2 regions of the Paenibacillus sp. FSL K6-1566 genome follow, and region 1 is predicted to be linked to the other one. Evidence: riboswitches for the same ligand, from Rfam matches in the RefSeq annotation. Region 1 holds a riboswitch; the other holds the start of a gene.
What was found. Region 1 has a riboswitch for S-adenosylmethionine ahead of NST08_RS24725 (methionine ABC transporter ATP-binding protein). Riboswitches for the same ligand answer to the same signal wherever they lie in the genome.

Region 1 (9,798 bases):
CGCAGTCGTCAAGCCTCAGTCGGCGGCCGTGATGGCGCTGCATTTCGGCTTCTCGCTCATCGCATTCGCTAGCTCGGTTATGCTTGCGCTGGGCATGCGGAGGGTAGAGAAGGCGAAGATGCCGCTTGGATCGGAGCGGCTGCCCCGGGTCAGCGATGGTTTTCGCCGACTCGTCTGGGGGGCGACGATTTATACGTATATCGTGGTATATATCGGAGCATTCGTAAGCCACACCGACTCGAGAGAGGGGTGCTCCGGCTGGCCGCTCTGCAACGGGGAAGTGATTCCGGAGCTCGGCGGCGGCGTGGGCATTGCCTTCATGCACCGGGTGGCGGCTCTTCTGCTGCTCATCGTAGTAGCCGTAATGGGACATTTCGCTTATTGGCGAAACCGGGACAACCGCGAAGTTCAGATGCTCGGGGTTTCGGCAACGGTGCTGTGCTTGCTGCAGATTTTCAGCGGCGCCATCATCATGGCCACGATGCACAATGACGAAGTATATGTATTCTCCGCGCTTGGTCATACCCTTCTGATCTCTGCGCTGTTCGGCGTGCTCAGTTATTTGAGCGTGAGGGTATGGCAGCTAAGAGAATCGGCACCGGTCGAGCAGCAGGGCGAATTGGAGCTGCGCGGGGAGAAGATCGGCTAATTCCCGTCACTACAGTATGCAACATGGAACATTTTAATATTTGTGCAGGCGAAGTCCCCGAAGCGAAACATGCTCGAGGACTTTGTTGTACCCGAAGGAGTGGAGCACTTGATTTACCAGAATCTACGCCAATGGCTTGAAACGCTTCGCAAGGAAAATGATCTTGCTGTCATTGAAGCACCGGTGGATCCGTATCTGGAACTGGCTGAAATTCACCGGCGCGTGATCGAAGAGGGAGGACCTGCCCTGCTGTTTACCAATGTGAAAGGGACGCCTTTTCCAGTGGCAACGAATCTGTTCGGAACCGCGCGCCGGGTCGACATGGCATTCGGTCCGCGCCCGGAGCAGCTGATGAAATCGATCATCGGGGCAACCGATAAGCTGCTGCCGCCTACGTTTTCCGCGCTGTGGAATGAACGCGGGCTGTTTAAGGATATTTTAAAGGTAGGGATGAAATCCGTGCCTCAGCAAGAAGCGCCGGTGATGGGCGTCAAGGTGACGGAGAATCCGCTCAAGCAGCTACCGCGGTTGACCAGCTGGCAGGAGGACGGCGGACCGTTCATCACGCTTCCGCTCGTCTATACCGAGAGCCCATCGAAGCCGAAGGATCATAATCTGGGCATGTACCGGATTCAAATTTATGATGACTCGACCACCGGAATCCATTGGCAGATTCATAAGGGAGGCGGCTTTCACTACTTCGAGGCAGAGCAGCAGAATCAGCCGCTGCCGGTGTCCGTCTTCGTCGGCGGCCCGCCTGCGCTGATTGCCTCCGCTATCGCACCGGTGCCGGAGCATCTGCCGGAGCTGCTGATGGCTTCGCTGATCATGGGCGGCAAGCTGCCGATGACAGACAACCCGCTTGGCGGACACCGCATTCCGGCAGAGGCGGAATTCGCGATCAGCGGAATCGTGCCGCCGCATGAACGCCGCCTGGAGGGTCCTTTCGGCGATCACTACGGCTATTATTCCCTTGCGCATGACTTCCCGGTGCTTCATGTGAAGAATATGTGGCACCGCAAGGACGCTATTTATCCGGCAACGATCGTCGGAAAGCCGCGGCAAGAGGACTACTACCTGGGCGAGTTTTTGCAGCGCCTGCTGTCCCCGGCCTTCCCGATGGTGATGCCGTCGGTCCGCTCGCTATGGACCTATGCGGAAACCGGGTTCCATGCACTGACGGCAGCGGTCGTTCGGGAGAGCTATTCCCGCGAGGCGCTCGTCTCCGCGTTCCGGATTCTGGGCGAGGGTCAGCTGTCGCTCACCAAAATGCTGATGCTGACGAACCGGCCGCTGGACCTGTCGGATTTCAACGAGACGCTAGAAGCGGTGCTGGAACGATTTAATCCGGCAACGGATTTATTCATATTTAATAAAACCTCGCATGATACGCTGGATTATACGGGGCAGAAGCTGAATCACGGCAGCAAGGCCGTGCTGATGGGGATCGGGGAGCCGATCCGCGAGCTTCCGCGAAGCTACGATGAAGGGGATATTCCGGGAATTTCCCAGGCGGTCGCATATTGCGGCGGTTGCCTTGTCGTATCCGGGGCATCCTATGAGAAAGAACCTGGGCTGGCCCAGCGCGTCATGGAGTTCATGCATGCCCGCAGCACGAAATGGCCGCTGGTGATCGTCGTGGATGATGCCAAGTCGACGTCCGCCACGCAAACATCGTTCTTGTGGACGGTATTTACCCGCTTTAATCCCGCAACGGATATCTTCGCCGCCAGCGAGATCGAGCATCATCATCTGTCGTACAAGCTTCCGCTGGTCATTGATGCCCGCATGAAGCCCGGATACCCGGATGAGCTGTTCCCGCGGGAGGATATCGTAAAGACGGTGGATGCCCGCTGGAACGAATATTTCGGCAAATGACCAGTCCATCCTAGAGGGAATCAGGGACATTTTGACGTAGGAGGTGCGGCCCATGCTTCGTTTGTTGCTTGGGGAACAACCGCGGCAGAATAACGGGCTGCTTGAAGAAGCGATTGAATCGATGGTCAAGACGAGCCAGCTGCTGAAGAAGGAAATGGAAAAAAATGAAGACCCGACGCATGACTTTCGCAAGCTTGAAATATGGACGCGCGGTTTAATCGTGTCGCTCGATGAACTGGAGCAGAGCTGGAATGCAGCGAAGCATTTCAGCCGATCGGTCAATTCGGGATATGTGGATGACATGTCGATCGAGGAGCAAGGGGAATACCGGCGCTATGTTTATTTTTATAAGAACGGATTTATTCGCGTATTCTCAATCCTTGACAAGCTGGGAACGGTGCTGAACGATCTGTACGATCTGAACACCTCGAAGGTGAAGGAGCATTTCTCCTACTTTACCGTGCTTCGCCAGTTCAAGTTCCTGAAGGCGCACGGCGAGCTGTCCGCAGAGCTGGAGGCGATCAAGGAGCGCTATAAAACTCCGATGAACAAGCTGCGGAAACGGCGCAACACCGAGATTCACTACATGAATTCGGAAATGCAGGACGACCTGTGGCAGCGCCATCAGGGACTGTCGGAGCGGATCGAGCTGGAGGATATCGGGTCGCACCTGGATGAGCTGGAGCAAGGGCTTGAAATGGTGTGCCAAAGCCTGAGAGCATCCTACCGGTATACGAACCAAATGTGGGCGAAGAACGGGATCCGGGCTTGATGCAGCCGACCATGAAATTCCTTTTGACAAAAGGGCGAAAAAAAACTATACTAACAATTGCATTCATGAATATGATTTGAAAAACACATCAATATAACGAAAAAATTTCATATCGAGTTTTCTTATCGAGAGAGGCGGAGGGACAGGCCCGATGAAGCCCGGCAACCGGCTCCAGCGTTGATTGCAAGTGCAATGAACGCAAATGGAGTGACATGGTGCTAATTCCTTCAAAGCAGCGCGACGTATAGGCTGCTTTGACAGATGAGAAAAGGCGTCGACTTTATGTAAAGAGAGCCCTTTTTGATTCTGCAAAAAGTGGCTCTTTTCTTTTGCGGGTAAATAGATATGAAACGTTAGCACGAAAAAAGGGGGATCACGGTTTGATTGAACTGAAGCAATTGACGAAGCAGTACGGAAAAGCCGGCCGAATGACCACAGCATTGTCCGGATTGAATTTGTCGATTGAAAAAGGAGAAATATTCGGTGTCATCGGACATTCCGGGGCAGGCAAGAGCACGCTCATCCGCTGCATGAATTTGCTGGAACGTCCGACGTCCGGCGAGGTGTGGGTAGGCGGCGTCAACCTGACGAGCCTCGGAAAGAAGCAGCTGCAGGCGGAGCGGCGGAAGATCGGCATGATCTTTCAGCATTTCAATCTGCTGTCCTCTGCAACGGTCTATGACAACATCGCCTTTCCGCTTCGTCTGATCAAGACTTCGAAGGCGGACATCGAGCGCAAGGTAAGCGAGCTTCTGAATTTGGTCGGTCTTGCGGAGCATCGGGACAAATACCCGTCCCAGCTGTCGGGCGGCCAGAAGCAGCGGGTAGGAATCGCCAGGGCGCTTGCAAGCGACCCGGAGGTGCTGCTCTGCGACGAGGCCACCTCGGCCTTGGACCCTCAGACGACGGATTCGATCCTGCGGCTGCTGCTGGATATTAACAAGAAGTTTAACCTGACGATTGTGCTGATCACGCATGAGATGCATGTCATCCAGAGCATTTGCGACAGAGTGGCGGTCATTCACCAAGGCGGCATTGTGGAGCAAGGTCCGGTGACGGAAGTGTTCCTGAAGCCGAAGCACGAGGTTACGCGGGAGTTCATCCGTCAGGAGATGGACAACGGCGATGCATTGCGACTAGCGCTTCAAGGTCAAGACGGGAGCTCCTCGCAGGCGGTGCAGATCACGTTCCTCGGGTCGAAGACGTACGAGTCGATCTTGTCGCATACGGTCCATGAGACCGGGGTTAACTTTGCGATCCTGCAAGGGACTATCTCAACGATCAAGGAAACGCCATACGGGCAGCTGATCGTACGGTTTGAAGGCAGCAAGGGCGCGATTGAAGACACGATCCGCAGACTGCTGGATCAAGGATTAGACGTGGAGGTGATTCATTGATGCTCGGACTGGATTTTTCTCAGGTGGATTGGAATGAGATTGGCACGGCCACGCTGGATACGCTGCGCATGCTGGGCGCTTCGGCCTTGTTCAGCTTCATCATCGGCCTCCCGATCGGGGTGCTTCTGTATATGGCTGCCAGATCAACGTCAGGCTTCGTTCGCTTCGGCTATTCCATCCTGTCGTTCATCGTGAACATTCTGCGGTCGGTTCCATTCATCATTCTGATCGTAGCCATGATTCCGATTACGAAGTCGATCGTCGGGGTATCGTACGGCGTGCTCGGGACCATTCCTCCGCTTGTCGTCGGAGCGGCGCCGTTCTTCGCGAGACTTGTGGAGACGGCGCTGAACGAAGTGGATAAAGGCGTCATCGAAGCCGCCCACGCCATGGGCTCATCGACCAGCCAGATCGTGTGGAGAGTGCTGCTGCCGGAAGCCCGCCCGGGCTTGCTGGCAGGCATGACGATCACGATCGTGACACTCGTATCGTATACCGCGATGTCCGGCCAGGTTGGCGGCGGCGGTTTGGGGGATTTGGCGATCAAGTACGGTTACTACCGTTATGAGACGGAGATTATGATTTTGGCCGTTGTCTTGATGATTGTGCTGGTGCAGCTCCTGCAGATGGCGGGAGACCGGCTGGTGCGTCATTTTACAAGAAAATAACGGATTGCTGGAGCAACAAGGAAGACATCATATAGATAAACTATTTTCGGAGGGAGAGTTTTAGGATGAAAAAATGGGTATTGGCATTCATTAGTCTGACTTTGGTCGCGGTGCTGGCTGCTTGCGGCAGCAAGCCTGCGGATAACGCATCGGAGCCTGCGGATACAAACGGCGCTGCGGGACAAGAGAAGGTAACCATTAAGGTGGGGGCTTCGCCGGCACCGCATGCAAAGATTCTTGAGCATATCAAACCTGCGCTTGAAAAAGAAGGCGTGAATCTGGAAATTGTCGAATTCACCGATTACGTGCTGCCGAATACGAAGGTCGACTCCAAGGAGATCGACGCGAACTTCTTCCAGCATAAGCCGTATCTCGATAACGAGATCAAGGAACGCGGATTGAAGCTGGAGTCCGTTATCGCCGTACACGTTGAGCCGCTTGGCGCTTATTCCAGAACGATCAAGTCGGTCGACGAGCTGAAGGACGGCGCCGTGGTCGCCATTCCGAACGATCCGTCCAACGCGGGCCGTGCGCTGACCCTGCTGTCCAAGAACGGCGTTATCAAGCTGGCGGACGAAACCAAGCTGGAAGCGACCGCGAAGGATATTACGGAAAATCCGAAAAACCTGGAATTCAAAGAAGTGGAAGCTGCCATGCTGCCTCGCATGCTGGATGAGCTTGATCTTGCTGTCATCAACACGAACTATGCATTGGAAGCCGGCCTTGACCCAACGAAGGACGCGCTGTTTATCGAAGACAAGGATAACCCTTACGCGAACCTGCTGGTAGCTCGCCCGGACAACAAGGATTCGGAAGCTATCCAGAAGCTGGCGAAGGCGCTGACTTCGGAAGATGTGAAGACTTTTATTGAACAGGAATACAAAGGAGCCGTTATCCCGGCATTCTAATGTGCAGATGTAGGCAGGATGCCTACGGAAGCGGATCCGGCCCGGATTACGGTTAGACCGGTTAACTCCGGACAGAAGGATCTACTGAATACAACGAACTTTTCGTATGAAAGGGGCATCCCGACCATGCTGCGGCTTGTGCAGCTAATCGGGAGCTCCTTTCTTTTCTTTTGAGGAAAGAAAATGGCCGCTCATATCTTGCAGGATTCCGGTCTGTCCTCAAGTTGTGGGGAAACAGCAAATCTTTTATACTGAAGGAAGGCGATACTCGAAGGAGGGAAACCATTGAAGGGAAAAGTGGCGCTGATTACCGGCAGTGCGACAGGACTCGGAAAAATGACTGCGCTGTCGTTAGCACGGCAGGGATGCAGTATTGTTATAAATTATGTCAACAGCAAGAATGAAGCGGAGGCGCTCTCCCGCGAAATTGAGAGCTTCGGCGTTAAATCCATCGTGGTAAAGGCCAATATTGCAGACGAGTCCGAGCTGTATTCCCTAGTTGATCAGACGGAACGCGAGCTCGGCACCGTGGATATCCTGGTTAACAACGCGGGTCCTTTCATCCGGGAAAGGCGCCTGTTCTCGGAATACAGCCGGGATGAAATCGTACATATGGTGAACGGCAACCTGACCGGCGTCATGCTGCTTGACCACCGGGTGCTGCCGGCGATGAGGGAGAAGCGATGGGGACGGATTATCCATTTCGGCTTCGGCCATGCCGGGGAAGCGCGCGCTTGGCCCCAGCGTGCCGCTTATGCGGCGGCCAAGGTGGGGCTCGTATCCTTCACGAAATCCTTGGCGGTCGAAGAGGCACCCTACGGAATTACCGTCAACATGATCTGCCCTGGCGACATCCGCGGGGCGAACAAGGAGAAGACGATCGACGAGGTGGCCGGCATCCATGACGGCATGACGCCGCGGGGACGCTCGGGCAGCGGCGAGGATATTGCAAGAGTGATTGAATATCTGTGCATGGATAAATCGGACTTCATTACAGGCAACATTATGGATATATCCGGCGGGCTGGATCCGATTCGTCCTTTGATCAAGCCGGAATAAGCACGCCATACCATACCGCCACAAAAAAGAGTCTTGGATCCCGAGGGGAGCCAAGACTCTTATACTAAACACAAGATTAAAATACTTGCACTACTTCTTGAATGCCTTCTACTTCCTCAACCAGGGCGCGTTCAATCCCTGCCTTCAAGGTGATGGTGGAGCTTGGGCAGCTGCCGCATGCACCCATCAATTTCAGCTTAACGATGCCGTCTTCAACGTCGACCAATTCCACGTCACCGCCATCGCGCTGCAGGAACGGACGAAGCTTATCAAGCACTTCAGCCACTTCATCGTATACAGTGGTTTGCGTGTTATCGCTCATCTTGTTCAACTCCTTTCCTCCCTATATTATAGTACATAAACCGGCAAATTAAAATGCCAATCTTAAGGAGGGGCTGTGACCGATGACCATCTATATTGAATTTTGCACAAGCAACTCCTATTTCGGAACGGATCAAGCATTGAAGAAGCTGGAAGGTCAATACGACTGCCAGGTGATCGAGTACGGCTGTCTGACCAGCTGCGGTCAATGCTATTTGATGCCCTTTGCGTATGTGGACGGCGACTGGGTGGAAGCGCCCACGGCGGAGGAGCTGTATGACAAGATATGCCGCCGGCTCGAAGCTTTGGCGGAAGGGAGGGAGCCCGAAGATTGAATCGGGCTCCCTATCCACTTTAATGAAGCGGGATCGCTGAATCTATGATTCGCCTAGTAGTGGCGCTTGGATTTCCAGAGCACGCCGCTCTTCAAAATCCGCGGCACGCGTCCGATGACCGAAGTATTGCCCATCAGTCCGAAGCCCGCATGCTTGCCGAGAGAGCCGAGGGTTCCCTTCAGCTTCAACGGCGATACCTTCGGCACATCATCGCGCCATAATGCCTTTAAGACGTGGCCGACTTGTTCCGCCTGGGCGCCGGCAGCCTGGGCGCTCGGTACGAACGGAAGGCTCGCGCAGTCGCCGATGACATATACCTCCGGATGGGAAGGTACCTGATAATACTGGTTCAGCAGCACGCGTCCGCTGCGGTCTTTTGGCAGATCGAGGTCCTGCACCACTTTTACAGGCTGGATGCCTGCCGTCCATACAGCCAGATCGGTGGCGATCGGCGTATCGAGATTATAGACGGCGTCCTTCTCCACTCTGGATACCGAGACCCCGCTATGGATCTCGACATGATGCTCCTCGAACCAGCGATGAATATAAGCGGACAACCGGTTAGGAAAAGAAGAAAGCACCCGCTGTCCCCGGTCCAGGATGGCGATATTGAGGTCAGGACGGCTTTCGCGAAGATCGGCCGCGAGCTCGATTCCGCTTAAGCCTCCGCCGATGATATGAACCTGGCTGTACGGCTTCAAATTGTTCAGCCGCAGATAGGTTTCCCGGGTCGCGGCGAACGACTGCAGGCTGTAGGTATACTCCTCCGCGCCCGGTACTCCGTGGTAACGATCCGTGCAGCCAAGCGCAATGGCGAGCTGATCGTATTCCACGGGATCCTGGTCCAATATGTTCACGCGCCGGTTCTCAAGATCAATCGATGTGACTTCACCATACAGGATCTGAAGCCGGTCATAAACCGGGAACTTGACACGAACGGCGGTATCGGCCACCGTGCCGGCTGCCAGCGCGTAGTATTCGGTCTTCAGTCCTTGGTAAGGCATGCGGTCGATGAGCACGACCTCCACGTCCGGGGGAAGATAGCCGCTGAATAATTCCTGAATTAAGGCAAGACCACCATAGCCTCCGCCGAGAATGACGAGCTTGTTCATAAAATTCTTCCTTTCTCAAGAGATAAGAATGAGAGATTGTTCGTAAGTGCCAGTCGCAAGAAAAACGCCGCTAGAAGCGGCTAGGAATCCCCACACTATAATATCTCTTTAACCTGTTTTCCGTTATTTCGAACGCTGATGCGGGTGCCGAAGTCTCCAGAAGGTTGGGGATTAGGCTGATCGATCGTTTATTCGTAAACCTTGATCTCGTTATAAAACGTGTCCCGTTCAACGGGGATGCGGCCTGCGCCTTGAATGAGCCATACGAGCTCTTTGCGCGTAAGGCCTTCCGGCGTCAGCGCCCCTGCAGCATGGCTGATCCGTTCCTTCAGAATCGTGCCGTGCACGTCCGAAGCGCCGAAGCTGAGCGATACCTGGGTCAACTGCGGGCCGATATTGATGAAATAAGCCTTGATGTGATCGATGTTATCCAGCATCAGCCGGCTGATCGCAATGGTCTTCAGATCCTCGTAGGCAGAGTTGCGGCGCATGATGCCGGCATTTTTACTCTTCGGCTGCATAGACAATGGAATGAAGACAAGGAAGCCGCCGGTTTCATCCTGCAGATCCCGAATCTGCATCATGTGCCGGATCCGGTCCTCATGGCTCTCGATCGCCCCGTACAGCATGGTGGTATGGGTCTTCATGCCGAGCTGGTGGGCGGTGCGGTGGACTTCAAGGTACTGGTCGACATTGGCT
Region 2 (9,798 bases), 340 kb from region 1:
TCGATCGGCCGCTGATAGTACGGGGTCATAAAGGTGTTATCCAGAAGCGTAAGCAGATCATGCTCCTTCGCCCAATCGGTCACTGCGCCGATATCGGTAATGTTCAGCGTCGGATTGGACGGCGTTTCCATATAGACCGCCTTGGTGTTCGGCTTAAGCGCCGCCTTCACCTGATCGAGATCGGTCATGTCCACGAAGGTGCTCTCAATGCCCATCCGGTTCAGGATGCTGGTTAATAGACGGTAGGTTCCTCCATACACATCCTCCGTGACGATCATATGATCGCCTGCCGAGAGCAGCATGAATGAACTGGAGATCGCTGCCATGCCGGAAGCGTAAGCGAATCCGCGAACACCGCCTTCGAGCAGCGCGATATAATCCTCGAGCGCTTGGCGGGTCGGATTGCCGGATCGGCTGTAATCATGAAGCGGAGGCTGGTAGATATCCTCGTGGTGAAAGGTCGATGCCTGATAGATCGGCACGCTTGACGCTCCGGTGGCCCGGTCGATCTCCCCGCCGAAATGAAGCAGCTTCGTCTCGAAGCGGAGCGATTCCGCTTCCCGTCCTTTCGGGCCGGAATGCTTTCGACCCTTCGCGTCTATGCGTACGCCTTTATCGATGCTCATCCCAGAACGCCTCCTTCCACCTCGGCCACAGCTGCGTTCAAGGCCTCATCCAGATCCGCGATCAGATCGTCCGCATGCTCGATGCCGACCGAGAAACGCAGCAGTCTCTCATCCACCCCGACGGCCTCGCGGATCTCCACCGGAATGTCTGCGTGCGTCTGCACCGCCGGATAAGTCATGAGCGATTCAACGCCCCCGAGGCTCTCCGCGAAGGCAATCAGCTTGATATGGCGCAGAACAGGCTCTACATAGCGGGCATCTTTCACTTTAAAGGAGAAGATGCCTGTATTTCCGCTGGACTGCCGGTGCTGAATCTCATAACCCGGGTGATCAGGCAGCGCAGGGTAGAACACCTCTGCGATTGCCGGATGAGTCGTGAGAAAGTTTGCGACTGCAGTCGCATTGCTTTCGTGCCGGTCCATGCGGAGCGCCAGCGTCTTCATGCCCCGCATCAGCTGATAAGAATCGGAAGGGCTTAGCACCGCTCCGATGGAATTGTGCAAAAAGGCGATTTCTTCGGACAGTTCCTTGCCTTTCGTTACGATTAGCCCTGCAAGCACATCGTTATGTCCGCCCAAATACTTGGTGGCGCTATGAATGACGATGTCCGCCCCTAGCTCGATCGGCCGCTGGAAATACGGTGTCAGCAGCGTGTTGTCTACAATCGTGATCAGTCCATGATGTCTGGCCCATGTACAGACCGCTTCAATATCCGTGATCATCATCAGCGGATTGGTCGGGGTCTCGATAAATACCGCCTTTGTATTCGGCTTTCGGGACTGCTCCAGCGCGTCCAGGTCATTCGTGTCGACATACGATGCGCTCACGCCGAACTTGGACATGATTCTGTCCAGCAGCCGATAGGTTCCGCCATACAGATCCAGAGATACGATCAGATGATCCCCTTGGCTGAACATGGCAAATATCGTCTGCAAGGCCGCCATGCCCGAGCTGCAGGCAAAGCCGGCATCGCCGGATTCCAACCCGGCAATCGAATCCTCCAGCACTTGCCGGGTTGGATTCTTCGTGCGGATATAATCAAAGCCCGTGCTTTGCCCAAGCTTCGGATGACGGTATGCGGTCGCCTGATAGATCGGGAACGTGACGGCTCCCGTCACCGGCTCATGCACCGATCCGATCTGCGCCAGCCGGCTCTCGATATTCAGCGGTTTTCTCTCCATTACAACTTCCTCCTTGGCGGCTTCTATATTTGTGGACCGATATCATATGGGGTTTCTTGATATACATAGTAATTGAGCCAATTCGTAAACAATAAGTTAGCATGGGCCCGCCAGATCGAAGGAGGGTTGCTGGTCGGATCGTCATTCGGATAATAATTGCGCGGCAGCGCAATATCCAATCCCTTCGCAACATCCCGGTCATATTCCCATTTCAAGGAGTCCGGATCATATTCCGAGTGGCCGGTGGCGAATATTTGTTTGCCGTCCCTGCTTGCTACCAGGTAGATGCCTGCCTCCTCGGACTCCGACAGAATGACCAGGTCATCGATGCCCGCAATGTCTTCGCGCCGGACCTCGGTGTGGCGGGAATGCGGAACGAAGAACATGTCGTCAAAGCCGCGGAGCAGCTTCGTACAGGGCTCGCTGACCGTATGGGAAAACACGCCGAAGCACTTCTCTTCCAAGCTGTATTTCGGCACGCCGTAATGGTAGTACAAGCCGGCCTGGGATGCCCAGCAAATATGCATGGTCGAGGTCACATGCGTCTTGCTCCACTCAAAAATTTCCGTGAGCTCCTGCCAGTAGTTGACCTCCTCGAATTCGAGCTGCTCCACCGGAGCGCCGGTGATAATCATGCCGTCAAACCGGCGATTCTTCACTTGCTCGAACGTTTTGTAGAACGACTTTAAATGCTCAGCCGATGTGTTCTTGGATACATGGGAGCTTGGGTGCAGCAATACAACATCGACTTGAAGCGGCGAGTTACCGATCAGCCTCAGCAGCTGGGTCTCCGTCGTTTCCTTCGTCGGCATGAGGTTCAGAATCGCAATCCGCAGCGGGCGGATATCCTGGTGAAAGGCATGACTCTCATCCATAACAAAAATGTTCTCTCCAGCCAGCACTTCTTTGGCCGGCAGGGCATCAGGGATTTTAATTGGCACCTTAAGCTCACTCCTTCAAAATATGTAGTGGTACATCCGCTGCAGCTTGAGTCAGAGCGCTTTGACTGTATAAACGCAAGAAGACCTTTCTCGGTCGAGAAAGGTCGTCGTATACATTACTACAATGCTCCTCTCTCATCTGCCAGGCTATACGGTCAATCATGAATCGTATATCCTGCAAGAATTAGCACCGTGCGATATTGCCGCCGGTTGCCGGGTTTCATAGGGCTAGTCCCTCCACCTGCTCTTGATAAGATTTCGCTGTATTTAGTTGTATGGTTATATTGATACTTACTTTATATCATCCGAATATTTTCGTCAAGCATCTTTTCAAGCGAGCCGTCACATTACACCCCTTTCTCAATACCCTGTATTAACGCCTTCTGTTTGACCCGATTACAGCTTGAAAGCTCCCAAACCCGGCGTTATACTAGACAAGTGCTATTTAGCCCCATGATGAAAGAGGTGAAACATGAAAATGGACGGTGACCCGAGCCAGAACGTGGAAGCGAAGGATGCACAACCGCATAGGACCAGGATCAGCTTACCGGCAGAGGGCAGCGTTATTTTTCATGCGCTTTTGTCATAGTTCTCTTAGGAGAAAATCAACAAAGCCCGTACACCGGCTAAGCTGATATCCTGTGCCTTTAATGTACGAATGAAGAAGGAGTGATATCAGATGAAAATCCGGTTGGTTGATGCGGGTGTATTTACCCCTGTTGACGATATCCAGATGACGCTGACAGCACCGGCCAGCGGCTTTTACTGGCTGGATGCGGATGTCGATGATTTAGCCGAGCTGCAGCCGCTTTTCTCCCTGCATGATCTTGCGGTGGAGGACTGCCTGAGCGAAGAGGAGCAGCGTCCGAAGATCGAAATATATGAAAACCACTATTTTATCGTTGTAAACAGCATCCGTTTTGATGACGAGGAGATTTTCCTCCGGGCCCTCAATATTTTCCTGGGCAGACATTTCATCATCACGGTCACGAAACAGAAAATTCACGAGCTGCGGACCGTCAAGCCCCTTCTATGGGAAGACGAGGTCAGCACGCCCGACCGTTTCCTCTACCTGCTGATCGACTTGGTCACGGACAACTACTTTTCGGTCGGCGACCGGATCGAAGCCCGGATCGAGAAGCTGGAGGAAGACATTCTTATTCATACCAAGAAGACGCATCTCAGCGAAATTATCGGCCTGCGAAGCGAGATTCTATGGCTGAAGAAGGTGCTGGGGCCGCAGAAGGAAGTTATCAATACGCTCAACAAAAAGGATCTTCGGCTGATCGACGATCAGCTGCAGAAATATTTCAGCGATATTTATGAGAATGCCGTGAAAATTTCGGAAACATTCGAAACCTACCGCGATTTGATGGGCAACCTGCGGGAAGCGTATCAGTCGAGTATTGCGAATCGTGCTAACGAAATCATGCGCGTATTTACCGCTATTACGACCATCTTCATCCCGCTTACGCTGATTACAGGCATCTATGGGATGAACTTCGACAATATGCCGGAACTGCATTGGGAATATTCGTATTACGTTGTGATCGGGGTCATGGTATTCGCCGGCCTGCTGATGTTTTATTTGTTCCGAAAAAAGGACTGGATTTAATTTCACCGCATATACAGCAGCTTGTTGTTAAAGAGGAGGCGTCCCATGAGATCATTAGATCTTGCGGGGCTCCTCTTTTTCTATGTGAAATGATGCTTCCCTCGCAGCAAGCGTTCATTAAAAAACGGTCCCACAAGTAGAAGGTTCTACTCATGGGACAGTGCTACCCTGCAGTCTATTCTTGCTTCAGCCCGCACTCGCTTGGCTGGATTCCTCTCGGCGGAAGCGGATCCGGATCAGGCGCAGCCGCTCATACAGCTTCTCCGTTCCGCCAACCTCCTCTCCCCCCTTTTCTTGGCCGTATACCCGCTGAAGAACCGGCTTAAGAAACGTATCGCCAAGCTCCTCAAAAGCCTTCCATACCGCTGCTTGCTCAGCATCCGGCACGGTGCACAGCTCGGCTTGCACCAGCTGTTCGGTGTCATAGCCTTCCTTCTCAAGCCCCTCCAGCTGCTCGATCAGATCGCGGCGGGACAGCGACGTTCGCTCTTCCAGCTGCTCCAGCGTCGCTCCCTCGGCAATGCCAAGCAGCATCGAGCGGCGGATCCGGTACCGCTCCAGCTCCTGCTTGTACTTCTCCTCCTTCTGCTTATACAACCAGGAGACGAACACATCCTCCGGGAGCTGGTGATAAACCCAGTCCAGCGGAAAGGTTGTCTTGCGCTCGATCTTCGCCGTGATCTCAAGCCACTCCGCCCCATGCTCGGAAGCTTTGGCAGGCCCGATTCCGGGAAGCTGCAGCAGCTCCTCCTCGCTCTGGGGAACGAACGCGCTGATGAGCCGCAGCACCCGGTTGCTGGCGATAAAGTACGGAGCCTTCCGCCCGGAAGCCGCCTTCCGGCGCCTCCAGGCGCACAGCTCGGTATACAGCTCCTCCGAGCCGTGCAGCTCGCTGTAGCATTGAAGCTTCTGCATATGGAGGTTCCTGCCGCCGATCTCTCCGGTCTCGTTAAATATCCCTTCGATGATCGGACGATACCCCTCCGCCAGCTTTCTGGCCAAATGGTGACGGTATACACAGAGCAGCTCATTCCACGAGCCTCCTTCATACCAATCGTCATCTGCGGCCTCGCCCTCCGGCTCGATGTCCCGCCAGCCAAGGCTCCAGACGCCCTCCTCCTCTCCGATCCACACCTGAGCGAAACTCGAATGCCCCTGCTCGTCCGTCCTGCTCATCTGATTCATGAACACAATTTGCATGTCCTGTCTACCTCCCGTTATCACATTCTTCAGTACAACCTAAGACAACGCAAAAAAGCACCCCTACTCCGCCGCAGCGTCGTTAAGGGTGCTTCCCGTTTCACTATGTTATACTGTTGGCTATATAGTACCATAATTTGTAACGGGAGCCAACAGATTTTATAAAGATCTATCCGTTTACCGTCACGAAGTCTTCGGGCTTTCTGTTACTTCTCGGCAAGAGCCAGCTTGGCAAGCGCGATGGCGCCGCACAGCCCCGCATTATCGCCCAGCTGCGGCGGCACGATAAACTGATCGATGTTCTCGCGCAGGCTAGGATGATGAACGTAGCCGGCCAGCAGCTCTTGAAGCTTGGTACGGATCATCGGAAACAGATGCTCCTGCTTCATGACGCCGCCGCCCATAACGATCCGCTGTGGAGAGAGAATCAGCACATAATTCATCAGTGCTTGAGCCAGATAGTACGCTTCCATCTCCCAAGCCGGATGGTCCGGTGTCAGTTCCGCCCCCGGAACCCCCCAGCGTTTGCCGAGCGAAGGTCCTGCAGCAAGTCCCTCCAGGCAGTCTGCATGGTACGGGCATGTGCCTTCATAACGATCCTCCGGATGGCGGCGGACATAGATGTGACCCATTTCCGGATGGGACAAGCCGTGGATCAGCTCGCCGGATACAACAGCGCCTGCTCCCACACCCGTGCCGATCGTAATGTACAGGCAGCTGTCCAAGCCTTGAGCAGCTCCCCAAGTATATTCACCAAGCGCGGCCCCGTTAACGTCCGTGTCAAAGCCGATCGGAACCCCGAACCGCTCCTCCAGTGCTTTTACGATGTTATAGTTGCTCCAATGCGGCTTAGGCGTCGTCGTAATGCAGCCATATGTAGGACTGCCCTTCACCGGATCGATCGGACCGAACGAACCTACGCCGATCGCTTCAATATCCTTATCCGCAAAAAAGCTGAAGACGTTCGCCATCGTCTCCTCAGGGGTTGTTGTCGGGAAGCTTACCCGTTCCACGACCGTACCGTCCGCAGTTCCAACTCCGCAAACGAACTTCGTTCCTCCTGCCTCAATAGCTCCAAGTAAACTCATGCTACTCATCCTCTCCACGTGTGCTCTCTTTCTCTTGGGTTGTTAAACAAGCTCTATTCGTCAGCATATGGAAACATTCCTCTTCCGTCAAGCCTAATCCCTCTTGCTCGGGCCTCGCCCCGTTCCCGAAGCTGCCAGGAGCAGCCAGGAAAAGAGGACGATCATGCCGGTCCAGGCCCAAGCGAGCCGGCTGTCACCGTTGCTTACAGCAACGTAAATCGCTGTTGGCAGCGTCTGTGTCACCCCGGGAATGTTGCCGGCCACCATCCACGTTGCACCGAATTCGCCCAATCCTCTGGCAAACGCCAGAATATAGGCCGAGACCGCCGCACGCCGCACGAGCGGCAGCGTAATCCAGCGGAACACCTGCCATTCGCCGGCTCCGGCCGAACGGGCCGAATCCTCAAGCTCGGCATCCACCGATTCGAACCCGACGCGCATGCTTTGATAAACCAGGGGAAACGAAACCACGATCGCCGCGATGACGGCGGCCCCCCAGCTGAATACGACCGGTCTTGCGAACAGCCATTCCGCCGCCATCCCTACCCAGCTATTTCTGCCCAGTATAACGAGCAGAAGAAAGCCGACAACCGTCGGCGGCAGGACGAGCGGAAGCATAAGCAGCGTTTCGACCGCCGTCTTGCCGGCAAATCGGCGCCTCGACATCCACCGGGCTGCCGCAGTACCTAGTATAAACGTAATGATGCTGGAGAGCAGTGATGTTTTTATCGACAGCCACACCGGCATCCAGAACATCTCGGCTTCCGTCACGGCGATTCCTCCACCACGTCGAAGCCTGCCTTCTGAAATATCGCTTTCACTTCCGGCGTTTTCATAAAAGCCAGCAGCTCGCTTGCCTCCTCCGGATGCTTGGCCTGTACCGGCACGGCTGCGGGGTACTCGATCGGCTGATGCAGGCCCTGATTGATCTCCATGGACAATACGGCTTTCGACGAATGGGTCAAATCCGTTTTGTAGACGAATCCCGCATCCGCATTGCCAGACTCCACGTAAGCCAGCACCTGTGACACGTCCTTGCCGTACACGGCCTTGGACTCCACCTCGTCCCATAGCCCTTCATGCTGCAGCGCTTCCGCAGCGTACTCGCCGGCCGGAACGGTATCGGGCTGACCGACCGCCACAATCCGGACATCCGGTCTTAACAGCTCGTCCAGCTGTTTGATGGAAGGCTTCGGCCCAGGCTCAATCAGCACAAGGCTGTTCCGGAACATCAGCTGAACCGAGTCGGCCTTTACAATCCCCTTATCGACAAGACGATCCATCGGCTCCACTGCAGCGGATACGAATAAATCGACAGGGGCTCCTTGCTCCAGCTGCTGGCCCAGAGAGCCGGAGCCGCCGAAATTGTACCGGATCCGGACATGGGAATGCTGCTCTTCGAACAGCCGCCCTGCCTCCTCCATACTGTCCTTAAGACTTGCGGCTGCGGATACCAAGAGCTCCACCGGTTCTTCCCCGCCGGACGTCATATCTTGAGCATCATTTCCCGAAGAACGACCGGAAGCGCATGCCGATAGCAGGAGCAGCACCGCTAACAGCGCAGTGATCATGATCGGCCGTTTCGGGAAGGTTCCGCGGCCGGCCATGTCAGGAAACCACCGCAGCGCCGATCAGATGACTAAGGCTCTTCATCTCAAGCTCTTCCAGCTTCTGCAGGGCACGTTCAGGATCCACGGCCAACCGGCATAGATCCAGCTCGCATTCCATCGGAACCTCGCAGTGGATCTCGGCAAGCTGACGGGACAGATGAAGCATATCCAGATCGGCTTCAATCTTGCTCCGAACCCCCTTCGTTAGGGCATCCAGATTTTCCAGTATCCCTTCCACCGATTCATATTCCTGAATCAGCTTGACCGCCGTCTTCTCTCCGATCCCGCGCACGCCCGGGTAGTTGTCGCTGGTGTCGCCCATAAGCCCCTTCACATCAATGACCTGCTTCGGCAGGAGGCCTTTCTCTGCATACAAAGTTTCCGGAGTATACACCATATAATTGCCGTGGCCTTTTTTCATAATAATGACGGAGGTGGATTCGTTGACAAGCTGCAGCAGATCATGGTCCCCTGACAAGATCATTACCTTCATGTCACCGCCGAACCGTCTGGACAACGTTCCGATGCAATCATCGGCTTCGTAGCCCTCGACCCCCAAATTCGGCATTCCGAGGCATTCGGTCACCTCTCGTACGAGGGAAAACTGGGGGATCAAATCATCCGGCGCATCCGGACGGTTCCCCTTGTACATCGCAAACTGTTCCGAACGGAACGTTTTCGATCCCATATCCCAGCAACAGGCGACATGGGTCGGGTTGAATTTATCGATTGCATCCCATAAATAACGCAGGAATCCGTAGACCGCATTGGTAGGCAGACCGGATTTCGTACGGCGAATGTATCCGCTGGATGCGGTAGCATAATAAGCTCGAAATAATAAAGCCATCCCGTCTACGAGCATTAAGGATGGTTGTTGATGGGGTATCACGTAATATCGCTCCTAACTGTATACTTCTGTTATGCATGGGTTACCATCATGATTCCTTGCCATTATACCATATCAGCCTCGGATCTTGGGCTTGTCTAAAGGCGTTTCTTTGAATTTCCTGCCTATTCCTTTCATCCGGGTGGCATCTGAAGACCAGCCTGGTTCAAAAATCCGCAAAAAAGAAGCATCCTTTGGTCTCATGACCTTAAGATGCTTCCTCGTTGGATCCCGCTGACTGGCCGGCTGCCGGGGCCGGGTGAACTCCGTTGGCGGCATGATGCCCATCTTCTCCAGCACCAGCGTTCAGTTTTGAGACGATTTCGGATTTCGATTGATGTCCGGGTTGACCGGAGGGTTCTTATACCCGCCGCTGACTCGGTGGGGCTGCCATCCTACTTGCCCCAAGCCTCCTGATATTGCTCGGCCTTAAAACCAACCGTCACCTGCTTGCCGTCCGTCACGATCGGACGCTTGATCAACCGGCCGTTGCCGGACAACAGCTCGATCTTCTCATCATCGGAAAGACCCGGCAATTTATCCTTCAGGTTCATTTCCTTGTAAACCTCGCCGCTCGTATTAAAAAACTTCTTCAGCTCCAGCCCGCTCTTGGCAACCAGATCGGCCATTTCTTCCTTGCTTGGGGCCTCT

Region 2: it holds a riboswitch for S-adenosylmethionine, as region 1 does, so the genes downstream of both, metA (homoserine O-acetyltransferase MetA) here and NST08_RS24725 (methionine ABC transporter ATP-binding protein) in region 1, are expected to answer to the same signal.

Annotation. Positions count from the first base shown of each region.
Region 1 is NZ_JBBOSR010000001.1:5,523,599-5,533,396, reverse strand. It holds gene NST08_RS24740 (COX15/CtaA family protein) at 1-649, shown strand, start outside; gene NST08_RS24735 (UbiD family decarboxylase) at 758-2,527, shown strand; gene NST08_RS24730 (Cthe_2314 family HEPN domain-containing protein) at 2,580-3,299, shown strand; SAM riboswitch class I at 3,419-3,567, shown strand; gene NST08_RS24725 (methionine ABC transporter ATP-binding protein) at 3,680-4,696, shown strand; gene NST08_RS24720 (methionine ABC transporter permease) at 4,696-5,364, shown strand; gene NST08_RS24715 (MetQ/NlpA family ABC transporter substrate-binding protein) at 5,430-6,272, shown strand; gene NST08_RS24710 (SDR family oxidoreductase) at 6,558-7,331, shown strand; gene NST08_RS24705 (NifU family protein) at 7,408-7,653, opposite strand; gene NST08_RS24700 (YuzB family protein) at 7,736-7,987, shown strand; gene NST08_RS24695 (NAD(P)/FAD-dependent oxidoreductase) at 8,041-9,099, opposite strand; gene mqnE (aminofutalosine synthase MqnE) at 9,288-9,798, opposite strand, start outside.
Region 2 is NZ_JBBOSR010000001.1:5,179,365-5,189,162, forward strand. It holds gene NST08_RS22955 (aminotransferase class V-fold PLP-dependent enzyme) at 1-626, opposite strand, end outside; gene NST08_RS22960 (PLP-dependent transferase) at 623-1,807, opposite strand; gene metA (homoserine O-acetyltransferase MetA) at 1,831-2,748, opposite strand; SAM riboswitch class I at 2,881-3,005, opposite strand; gene corA (magnesium/cobalt transporter CorA) at 3,428-4,363, shown strand; gene NST08_RS22975 (HRDC domain-containing protein) at 4,550-5,563, opposite strand; gene NST08_RS22980 (ROK family protein) at 5,770-6,651, opposite strand; gene modB (molybdate ABC transporter permease subunit) at 6,745-7,422, opposite strand; gene modA (molybdate ABC transporter substrate-binding protein) at 7,419-8,258, opposite strand; gene NST08_RS22995 (5'-3' exonuclease) at 8,260-9,123, opposite strand; gene NST08_RS23000 (arsenate reductase family protein) at 9,543-9,798, opposite strand, start outside.